2 regions of the Nocardioides sp. GCM10027114 genome follow, and region 2 is predicted to be linked to the other one. Evidence: predicted binding sites of a transcription regulator. Region 2 holds the regulator's gene; the other holds the start of a gene.
What was found. Region 2 encodes HrcA, which represses chaperone genes, less so after heat shock. Its sites were predicted from a motif close to TTGGCACTCGNNNNNNNCGAGTGCCAA; they were not measured.
Positions count from the first base shown of each region.

Region 1: the regulator HrcA is predicted to act here: its motif matches at 2,772-2,798, upstream of groL (chaperonin GroEL).

Region 1 is NZ_JBHSSS010000009.1:112,489-117,965, reverse strand. Features, by position in the region: gene ACFP2E_RS05390 (RNA polymerase sigma factor) at 1-196, opposite strand, end outside; gene ACFP2E_RS05385 (YciI family protein) at 522-881, opposite strand; gene ACFP2E_RS05380 (SGNH/GDSL hydrolase family protein) at 1,007-1,861, shown strand; gene ACFP2E_RS05375 (RimK family alpha-L-glutamate ligase) at 1,871-2,719, shown strand; gene groL (chaperonin GroEL) at 2,960-4,588, shown strand; gene ACFP2E_RS05365 (RNA polymerase sigma factor) at 4,734-5,285, shown strand; gene ACFP2E_RS05360 (hypothetical protein) at 5,282-5,477, shown strand, end outside.
Region 2 is NZ_JBHSSS010000019.1:127,919-133,395, forward strand. Features, by position in the region: gene ACFP2E_RS08910 (DUF3097 domain-containing protein) at 1-183, opposite strand, end outside; gene ACFP2E_RS08915 (hypothetical protein) at 337-618, opposite strand; gene ACFP2E_RS08920 (hypothetical protein) at 725-949, opposite strand; gene ACFP2E_RS08925 (MBL fold metallo-hydrolase) at 1,003-1,869, opposite strand; gene hrcA (heat-inducible transcriptional repressor HrcA) at 1,969-2,997, shown strand; gene dnaJ (molecular chaperone DnaJ) at 3,074-4,249, shown strand; gene ACFP2E_RS08940 (16S rRNA (uracil(1498)-N(3))-methyltransferase) at 4,263-5,003, shown strand; gene ACFP2E_RS08945 (Gmad2 immunoglobulin-like domain-containing protein) at 5,037-5,477, opposite strand, start outside.

The DNA of each region.
Region 1 (5,477 bases), on a different contig from region 2:
CCCGGGTGAGCCGGGCCGCCATGGTCGGGACGCGGACGAGGAACAGCCGGGCGATGTCGGCGGTGGACAGGCCGAGGACCAGCCGCAGCGTGAGCGCCGCGGCAGCCTCGGGGGCCAGCGCCGGGTGCGCGCACAGCAGCACGAGCCGGAGCCGCTCGTCGCGCACCGCCCCGGCGGGCTCCCCGGCATCGGCCATGACGCGTTGCGCCTCCTCCTGCAGCTCGGCCTCGACAGCGAGCAGCGGCAGCCGGCGGGTCGCGGCCTCCTCCGAGCGCAGCCGGTCGACGACGCGGCGCCGCGCGGTGGTGAGCAGCCAGGCCGGCGGGTTGGTGGGGACGCCGCCGTCCGGCCAGGTGCGGGCGGCGGCCTCGAAGGCGTCGGCCAGCCCGTCCTCGGTCAGGTCGAGACGGCGGAACTGCGCGACGAGCAGGGCCAGCAGCCGGCCCCACTCGTCGCGCCAGGCGGCGTCGAGCGCGGTCCGCGCCGGCTGGTCGGACGCCGCGGTCAGGCCGGCCCCGGCATCACGACGAGGACCCGTCCCGGCACGCGCGCAGCTCGAGCGGGGATTCGTCCACGGCGAGCATCCCGACGCACTCCACGAGGTCGTCCAGGTCGTCGCTCTCGATCAGGTAGAAGCCCGAGAGCTGCTCGACCGCCTCCGCGTAGGGGCCCTCGGTGACGTGCAGGGCGCCGTCGCGGCGGCGTACGGTCCGGGCCTCCTTCGAGGGGGCGAGCTCCGCGCCGCCGGTGACCTTGTGGCCGCGGGCGGCCAGCGCGGCGGCGAACTCACGGTGCCGGTCGTAGGTCCGTTGCCGCTCGTCCTCGCTCCTGGCGGCCCACTGCTCCTCGTCGTCGGGGATGAGCAGGATGTACTCGGTCATGGGTTCCTCCCGTGCGTTCGTGGTGAGTCTGGCACCTCCATGACGGAGCCGGCCCGGGGAAATCGACAGCCGCCGGCCACCTTGTGTTGGCGGCCGGGTCGGCCGGGCATGGTTGAACTGCGCGGGTGAGCATCCTGCGCCGCTCGTCCGTGGTCCTCGGGGGCGCCGCCGTCGTCGGCGGCGGCCTGTCCCTGACGGCCCGCCACCTGCTGCGCCGCCAGGCGGCCGCGGCCCGACGGCTCATCGGGCACCCGCTCGGCGACGAGCCCCCGGACGCGGACCGGGTCTACAAGAAGAGCCTCGGCGACACCGTCGAGCTCGTCGTCCTGGGGGACTCGATCGCAGCCGGCCTCGGCGCCGAGACGGCCAAGGGCACGCTCGGCGCCCGCCTCGCCAAGGGCGTCCACAAGGCGGCGCGACGCTCGGTGCGACTGACCACCCTCGCGGTCGTCGGGTCGGAGAGCAGCGCGCTGGCCGACCAGCTCGCCTCGCTGCCCGCGGGGGTGCAGCCGGAGGTGGCGGTGATCGTGGTGGGCGGCAACGACGTGACCCACCGGGTGCCGGTCGCCGAGTCGGTGCGCCACCTCGTCGCCTGTATCGAGGGGCTGCAGGAGCTCGGCGCCGCGGTGGTGGTCGGCACCTGCCCGGACCTCGGCGCGCTGCGGCCGGTGCCGCAGCCGCTGCGGGCACTCGGCTCCCGGGCCTCGCGGCAGCTCGCCGCGGCGCAGCGGCGGGCGGCGCTGGAGTGCGGGGCGCGGGTGGTGTCCCTGGCCGACGTCGTGGGGCCGTTCTTCATCACCAACCCCGACGAGATGTTCAGCCTCGACCGGTTCCACCCCAGCGCGCACGGCTACAAGCGGACGGCCAAGGCGATGCTGCCGTCGGTGCTCGCCGCGCTCGGCGTGGTCGTCCGGATCCCGTTCGGGCACCACGCACCCGACCCCCCGGCCGCTCCCGAGCCTTCGGCGGCCGACGTCTAGGGTCGGAACGTGCCTGACGTACTGCTCGCGACCTTCAACCTGATGCCCGACGGCGAGCCGGGCGGAGACCACCTGCTGACCGCGCTTGCGCGACGCGGGGTCGACGCCCGTTGGGAGCGCTGGGACGACCCCGAGGTCGACTGGGCGGCTGCGCGGCTGGTGGTGGTGCGGTCGACGTGGGACTACCACCGTCGGCTCGACGAGTTCCTGGCCTGGGCCCGCCACGTCGAGAAGGTCACGACCCTGCTCAACGGTGCCGACGTGTTCACGTGGAACGCCGACAAGGCCTACCTCGCCGACCTCGGCGACCTTCCCGTGGTGCCGACCGACCTCCTCGACGACGCCAACCTGCTGCCCGGCCTCACTGCGGCACTGGCCGAGCACGGCGCCGTCGTCGTCAAGCCTCGTACCGGCGCCGGCGGCGTCGGTGTGGTCGTGGCCGAGAGCCTCGAGGACCAGCGGCTCGAGGGGCTCACCGCCTCCCCGTGGGTCGTGCAGCCGCTCGTCGAGTCGGTCCGCACCGAGGGGGAGACCTCGGTGTTCGTGCTCGAGGGGCACGCCACGGCCCAGGTCGACAAGCTGCCGGCCGAGGGGGAGATCCGTGTCCACGAGCTGTACGGCGGCGGGTCGCGCCCGGTGCAGCTCGATCCAGAGGCGCTCGAGCTCGCCGAACGCGCCGTGGCGGTGGTGGGCTCTCGCTTCGGCGAGGTGCCGGCGTACGCCCGGGTCGACATGATGCGCCACGACGGCCGGTTGGTCGTGAGCGAGCTCGAGCTCATCGAGCCGGGGCTCTACCTCGACGTGATCCCTGACAACGCGGCCGCCTTCGCCGACCTGCTCGCCGCCCGGCTGGCCTGATCCCGCCCGGCCGGTCGGAGCGGGAGGGCCCGCTGGACCGGCGGACGGATCGTTTGCACTCGCCCACCCCGAGTGCTAAACATTGAGCTGGCACTCTTAGCATGAGAGTGACAAACCGGATCGGTTGGTTGAGGTCCACCAGCGCCGGCGGGAAGGGTCCGCCGGGACAGCCGGATCGTCCGTCGCGGGCAGCCCTCCGACTCCGTCCACGAACTCTAGGCGTGAGGAATCGCAGGAGTTATGCCGAAGCTGATTGCGTTCAACGAGGAGGCCCGCCGCGGCCTCGAGCGTGGCATGAACACGCTCGCCGACGCGGTGAAGGTGACGCTGGGCCCCAAGGGTCGCAACGTCGTCCTCGAGAAGAAGTGGGGCGCGCCCACCATCACCAACGATGGTGTGTCGATCGCCAAGGAGATCGAGCTGGAGGACCCCTACGAGAAGATCGGGGCCGAGCTCGTCAAGGAAGTCGCCAAGAAGACCGACGACGTGGCCGGTGACGGCACCACGACCGCGACGGTCCTCGCCCAGGCGATGGTCCGCGAGGGCCTCCGCAACGTGGCCGCGGGTGCCAACCCGATGGGCCTCAAGCGCGGCATCGAGACCGCCGTCGGCGCGGTGTCCGAGCAGCTGCTCGGCATGGCCAAGGACGTCGAGACCAAGGAGCAGATCGCCGCGACCGCGTCGATCTCCGCCGCCGACACCACCGTCGGCGAGATCATCGCCGAGGCGATGGACAAGGTCGGCAAGGAAGGCGTCATCACCGTCGAGGAGTCGAACACCTTCGGGCTCGACCTCGAGCTCACCGAGGGCATGCGCTTCGACAAGGGCTACATCTCGGCGTACTTCGTCACCGACCCGGAGCGCATGGAGACGGTCCTCGAGGACCCCTACATCCTCATCGCCAACTCCAAGGTCTCCTCGGTCAAGGACCTGCTGCCGCTGCTCGAGAAGGTCATGCAGTCCGGCAAGCCGCTGGTCATCATCGCCGAGGACGTCGACGGCGAGGCGCTGTCCACGCTGGTCGTCAACAAGATCCGCGGCACCTTCAAGTCCGTCGCCGTCAAGGCCCCGGGCTTCGGTGACCGCCGCAAGGCCATGCTGCAGGACATCGCGATCCTGACCGGTGGCCAGGTCATCAGCGAGGAGGTCGGCCTCAAGCTCGAGAACGCCGGCGTCGAGCTGCTCGGCCAGGCCCGCAAGGTCGTCATCACCAAGGACGAGACCACCATCGTCGAGGGTGCCGGCGACGCCGCCCAGATCGAGGGCCGGGTCAACCAGATCCGCGCCGAGATCGAGAAGTCCGACTCGGACTACGACCGCGAGAAGCTCCAGGAGCGCCTCGCCAAGCTGGCCGGCGGCGTGGCCGTCATCAAGGTCGGCGCGGCCACCGAGGTCGAGCTCAAGGAGCGCAAGCACCGCATCGAGGACGCCGTTCGCAACGCGAAGGCGGCCGTCGAGGAGGGCATCGTCGCCGGCGGTGGCGTCGCCCTGGTGCAGGCTGCCGACGCGGCCTTCGAGAAGCTGGAGCTGGAGGGCGACGAGCTCACCGGTGCCAACATCGTTCGCGCGGCCACCGAGGCCCCGCTCAAGCAGATCGCGGTCAACGCCGGTCTCGAGGGCGGCGTCGTGGCGGAGAAGGTGCGCGGCCTCACGGCTGGGCACGGTCTCAACGCCGCCACCGGCGAGTACGTCGACATGATCTCGGCCGGGATCCTCGACCCCGCCAAGGTGACCCGCTCGGCGCTGCAGAACGCCGCGTCGATCGCCGCGCTGTTCCTCACCACCGAGGCCGTCGTGGCCGACAAGCCGGAGAAGGCCGCCCCCATGGGTGGCGACCCGACCGGCGGCATGGGCGGCATGGACTTCTGAGTCCCACCGCTCCGCGAGACGTCATACGAACCGAGCGCTATAGCGACCGGAACGTATGACGTCCGCCAGCACAAACAGCAGGGCCTCCGCTTCGGCGGGGGCCCTGCTGCCATTTCCGGGGCGAGGTTTCCGCAAGGATGGGGACGTGCCTGCCGAGACCGACGTCGCCGACCGCGGGCGGCGGGAGCGCTTCGAGCGGCTCGCCGGCGAGGTGATGGAGCCGGTGCGGCGGTTCCTGGTGCGGCGTTCCGACCCCGACACCGCGGAGGACGTGCTCGCCGAGACGCTGCTGGTGTGCTGGCGCCGCCTCGACGACGTGCCGGGGGAGGCGCTGCCGTGGGCCTACGGCGTGGCCCGCAACTGCCTGGCCAATGCTGAGCGCGGGGAGCGGCGTCGGCGCCGGCTGGCCGCCCGGATCGCCACCGTGGACCCGCCCCGCGAGGCCGCTCCGCCGGCGGCCGACCCCGACCCGGACCTGTCGGCGGCGCTGGCCAGGCTGCGCCCGCAGGACGCCGAGCTGCTGCGACTGTGGGCGTGGGAGCAGCTGACGCCGACCGAGATCGCGGCCGTCCTCGACCTCACCGTGAACGCCGCCAACCTGCGGCTCCACCGCGCCCGCGAGAAATTGCGGGAGGAGCTGCGAAAGCGGGGTACGGGGTCCGGACATGAAGGGACGACAGAGGGGAGGCGACGGTGACCGACCGTGACGACGAGCTGCGTGAGCGGCTGCGCGCGGCCGACCCTGCCGCCGACCTGCCGCCCACCGACCCGGACCGGGTCGCCCGACTCCTGGAGAGCACCATGAGCCACGACGTGACCGACGAGTCCCGCGAGACCGGCACCCACGACCGCAGCCCGCTCACCTGGGTGGTCGCGGCTGCCGCTGCGG
Region 2 (5,477 bases):
GTCCTCGAGCGTGACGGTGTGCAGGTCCCGGTCGACCGCGACGATCTCCCCGCACCAGTCGGTGGTCACCTCCTCGACCACCGCCCCCAGCTCGGCGGGCGCCTCCACGGCGCGGCCCCGCTTGGGGGCCTTCCAGTCGGTGGCCAGGACGTCGGAGCCGTAGCGGTCGCGCGGGGAAGTCACCCGCCCAACGCTAGGCGCTCGTCCCGCGCGTCCCGGCGACCACGCGCCGTACTCCCACGAAGTGGCGCACATGGCCCCGCGAGGTGGCGCACTCGGTCCTGTACGCACGGCCACCCGCGCCACCTCGGCGGGCCAACCGTGCCACCTCGCGGGTCAGTGGCGGGGCGGGGTGTCCTGGCTGATGCCGGTGGGGTAGCCGCCGCCGTGCAGAGTGCGATGGGTGTGGTACGACGCGGGGACGTCGGTCCGGGCCGGGGACTTGTGCCAGCCGGCCCACTCGGCCGCCGAGACGACGCCGACGACGGCGACCGACACGATCACGGACGTGACGAGCGACAGCTCCACCACACCGTGCAGGACGGCGGCGACGACGGCCATCGCCAGCAGCGTCAGCCCGAGGTGAAGGACGGCGTGGACACGACGTGACACGGCCATGAGGAACCCCCGATCTCCCGGCAAGGGGCCGCGGCAGGCCCCTGCTCCACGGGAAGTATGCCCGGACCTGCAAGGTCCTACTCCTCCCGGAGCGGGAGGGCGTGCGTCAGTCCTCGAGGTCCTCGTCGTCCCACTGCTCGGCGGGCTTGCCGCCGTCGAGCAGGTCGAGGTCGTCGACCTCGGCGTCCTCCTCGTCGAGGTCCCGGGCGAGCGGGTTGTCCTCGGTCGGCTGCAGGTCCTCGGGGAGCTGGTCGTCGCTGATGTCGCCGGGCTCGGGGTTGTCGCTGCGCTCGGCGTTCTCGGTGTCCTCGGGGCTGTCCGGGTTGCTCATGTCCGGACGGTACCCACCCGCGGGCCGCTCCACCCGTCGGATCGGGGCGGCCGTCAGATCAGCGGCAGCCGCTTCTGGCTGCGGGGCAGGTGCTCGTAGCCGCGGCGGACGGCCTCGGCGAGACCACCTGCCGGGAACGGCCACTCGGCGGCGTCGAGCGCCTCGGCGACCGGCACCCCGCGGCCGGCCAGGTCCCGGACGGTCTCGGCGACGATGCCGATCTCGTTGCGCTGCTGCTCGACGAAGTCGCGGTCCACCGGTGCGCCGTGCCCCGGCACCACCACGCTGCCGGAGGTGAGCAGCCCGAGGGCGATGTCGAGGCTCAGGGGCCACTCCAGCGGCCAGGAGTCGTCGCCGTACGACGGGGGAGCGGACTCCTCGACGAGGTCGCCGGCGAGCAGCACGTCGGCGTCCGGCACCCGCACGACCAGGTCGCCCCCCGTGTGGCCGCGGCCGGGGTGGACCAGCTCGACCGCGCGGTCGCCGAGGTCGAGCACCCGGGCGGAGGAGAACGTCCGGTCCGGCAGGGCCAGCCGGGTCGCGGCGACCTCGGCGGCGTGCGGCTCGGCGGGGTCCTCGGCCAGCCGGCGCTGCACCTCCGGGCCCCACTGCTCGAGCTCCACCGCGGCGGTCTCGTGGGCGTGCACCGGCACCGCGCCGTACGCCGTGAGCACGGCGTCGTTGCCGAACGCGTGGTCGTAGTGCCAGTGGGTGTTGACGACGGCCACCACCTCGCCGGCCCCGAGCCGGCGCACGCCCTCGAGCATCGACCGCGCCGCGGCCGTCGAGCCGAGGGTGTCGACCAGCAGCACGCCGCGCCCGCCGCCGACCGCGGTGACGTTGACGTCGCACCACTCGTGGCGGGCGACCCAGACCCGGTCGGCGACCTCGGTGAACCGGCTCACGGAAGCATCGCCCATGCGCAGGAGACTAGTAGGATTGGCACTCAGTCGAGACGAGTGCCAGCCTTGGGGTGGGCCGGCCGGCCCAGTGACAGGCCCGACAGGAGGTGGGGAGAAGTGCACGAGGACCGCAAGCTCGCCGTCCTCCGCGCGATCGTCGAGGACTACGTCGCCACCGAGGAGCCCGTCGGCTCCAAGGCGCTCGTCGAGCGCCACGGACTCGGCGTCTCCCCGGCCACGGTTCGCAACGACATGGCCGCGCTGGAGGAGGAGGGCTTCATCATGCAGCCCCACACCAGCGCCGGCCGGGTGCCGACCGACAAGGGCTACCGGCTGTTCGTCGACCGGCTGACCACCCTGAAGCCGATGAGCACCGCCGAGAAGCGGGCCATCGCCACCATCCTCGACGGCGCCGTCGACCTCGACGACGTGGTCCAGCGGTCGGTGCGCCTGCTCTCGCAGCTGACCCGCCAGGTGGCTGTGGTGCAGTACCCCACGCTGTCGCGCTCCACGGTGCGTCACATCGAGATGGTCGCGCTGACCCCGACCCGGTTGCTCGTCGTGTTGATCCTCAGCACCGGCCGCGTCGAGCAGCGCCTCGTCGAGCTCGACCACGAGGTCACCGACGCCGAGCTGGGCGACCTGCGCACCCGGATCAACCAGGCTGCGACCGGGTCGACCATCGCCGAGGCCACCAAGGCGCTGGTGCGGCTCGTCTCCGAGCCGACCGATCCGCAGGCGCCGCCGACGACCACCGACCGGGTCGTCGCCACCCTCGTCGAGTCGATGTCCGACCACCGCTCCGACGAGCGCATCGCGGTCGGTGGCGCGGCCAACCTCGCCCGCTTCGGCGAGAGCTTCGACACCGCGGTCCGGCCGCTGCTCGAGGCGCTGGAGGAGCACGTCGTGCTGCTCAAGCTGCTCGGTGAGGCGCACGCCGGCGGTGCGGTGACCGTGCGCATCGGCCACGAGGGCCCCTACCAGGAGCTCGCTGCCACGAGTGTCATCGCCACCGGCTACGGGCCGGGTGACCAGGCGCTCGCCACACTGGGGATCGTGGGTCCGACCCGCATGGACTACCCCGGCTCGATGGCCGCGGTGCGCGCCGTGGCCCGCTACGTCTCCCGGATCCTCGACGAGGCGTGAGCGCCAGCACCACCCTGCCCCGCACCGCCGCCGCACCCCACCGCCGTACCGAGAACGACCGACTGAAGGACCACACGTGAGTCAGGACCTCTACGACCTCTTGGGCGTCTCCCGCGACGCGGACGCCGACGCCATCAAGAAGGCCTACCGGAAACTGGCCCGCCAGCTGCACCCCGACGTCAACCCGGACCCGGAGACGCAGGAGAAGTTCAAGGAGGTCTCCCGCGCCTACGAGGTGCTCTCCGACCCGCAGAAGCGGGCGGCGTACGACCGGGGCGGCGACCCGTTCGGGGGCACCGGTGGCTTCGGCCAGGGCGCCGGGTTCTCCTTCACCGACATCATGGACGCCTTCTTCGGCGGTGCGACCCCGGGCGGCGCGACCGGCGGCCGCGGCCCGCGGCCCCGCGTCCGCCGCGGCCAGGACGCCCTGATCCGGGTCGAGGTCGACCTGGCCGAGGCGGCGTTCGGCGCGACCCGCGAGATCAAGGTCGACACCGCGGTCGTCTGCGGCACCTGCTCCGGCGAGGGCGCCGCGCCCGGCACCGAGCCGGTCACCTGCGAGACCTGCCGCGGTGCCGGCGAGGTCGCGCAGGTGCAGCGCTCCTTCCTCGGCGAGATCCGCACGCTGCGCCCCTGTGCGGCCTGCCGCGGCTTCGGCACGATCATCCCCGAGCCGTGCCGCGAGTGCTCCGGCGACGGCCGTGTCCGGTCCCGCCGCACGCTGACCGTCAAGATCCCCGCGGGCGTCGACACCGGCACCCGCGTCCAGCTCACCGGCCAGGGCGAGGTCGGCCCCGGCGGCGGCCCCGCCGGCGACCTGTACGTCGAGATCTCGGTCGCGCCCCACGAGACCTTCACCCGCCACGGCAACGACCTGCACTGCACCGTGACGGTCCCGATGACCGCGGCCGCGCTCGGCACCACCCTGACGCTGCCCACCCTCGAGGCGGACGCCGAGAGCGGCGCCGACTCCGGCGTGGAGACCGAGTTCGAGCTCGAGATCCGGCCCGGCACGCAGTCCGGCACCGAGCAGGTGCTGCGCGGCCGGGGCGTCCCCGGGCTGCGGGGCGGCCGCGGCGACCTCGTCGTCACCGTGGTCGTGGAGACCCCGAGCCGGCTCGACGCGCGGCAGGAGGAGCTGCTCCGGGAGCTCGCCGGCCTGCGTGACGAGCAGCAGCCGTCCGGTCAGGTGCGGCCGAGCGGCGCGAAGTCGGTGTTCGGCCGGCTCCGCGACGCCTTCAACGCCCACTGAGCGGGGCGCGCGGATGTCGCTCCCGGTCCACCTGGTGCCGTCGCTGGACCGCGTCCGCGTCGGCTCCGCCGTCACCGTCGAGGGCGACGAGGCGCACCACGCCGTGGCCGTACGCCGGCTGCGCATCGGCGAACCGGTGGTGCTGACCGACGGCGCCGGGACCCTGGCGACCGGCGAGGTCGCCGAGACGGGGAAGCGGCTGCTGGTCGTCACGGTGACCGCCGTCGACACCCCGCCCGAGCCCGACCCCGCCGTGACCGTCGTCCAGGCGCTGCCGAAGGGCGACCGAGGGGAGCTCGCGGTGGAGGTCCTGACCGAGATCGGCGTGGCGACCGTCGTGCCGTGGGCCGCCTCCCGCAGCGTCGCCGTCTGGAAGGGCGAGCGGGCCACCAAGTCGCTGGCCAAGTGGCGCAGCACCGCCCGGGAGGCCGCCAAGCAGGCCCGGCGGGCGTGGTTCCCCGAGGTGGCCCCGCTGGCCACCACCGCCGACGTCGTCGAAGTCCTCGGTCACGCGGACGTCGCGGTGGTGCTCCACGAGGAGGCCACCGACCCGCTCTCCGCCGTCGAGCTGCCCGAGTCCGGACGGCTGGCGGTCGTCGTGGGACCCGAGGGCGGCCTCACCGAGGACGAGGTGCTGGCGTTCGCGGCCGCGGGCGCCCGCCCGGTCCGGCTCGGCACCGAGGTGCTCCGGACCTCCACGGCCGGCGTGGCCGCGGTCGCGGCGCTGCTCGCCCGCACCCCGCGCTGGCGGTGAGCCGGGCGGGGTGCGGACTGGCCTGAGGGGTCCTCAGCCGATGACGATCGTCCGGGTGTCGGTGTGGGGGCCGGTGCCCTCGGTCCCGCCGGACGGGTCGTCCGTGGAGGCGGTCAGGAGGTACTCGCCGGCCGGGATGCCCGACAGGTCGAGGGTGTCCTCGAACGGGAACAGCTGCTCGCCCATCCAGCCCTCGGCGGTGATCGGCATCTCGAGGACGGTCTCGGTCGCGCCGAGCGGCTGCAGCCGGACCACGACGTTGGCCTCGAACGAGTTGGCGACACCGGAGACGGTCAGCGTGTCGCCGCTCACCTGCTCGCCCTCGGTCGGCGAGGTGAGGGAGACCAGCGCCAGGGTCTCGAGGATCGGCGTGTTGGCCAGCGGCTCGTTGACCGCCTCGCCGAGGATGTTGGTGATCCGGCCCTTGTCGCTGAGGAACTGCACGCCGACCCGGCCCTGGCCCAGCGCGGCCTG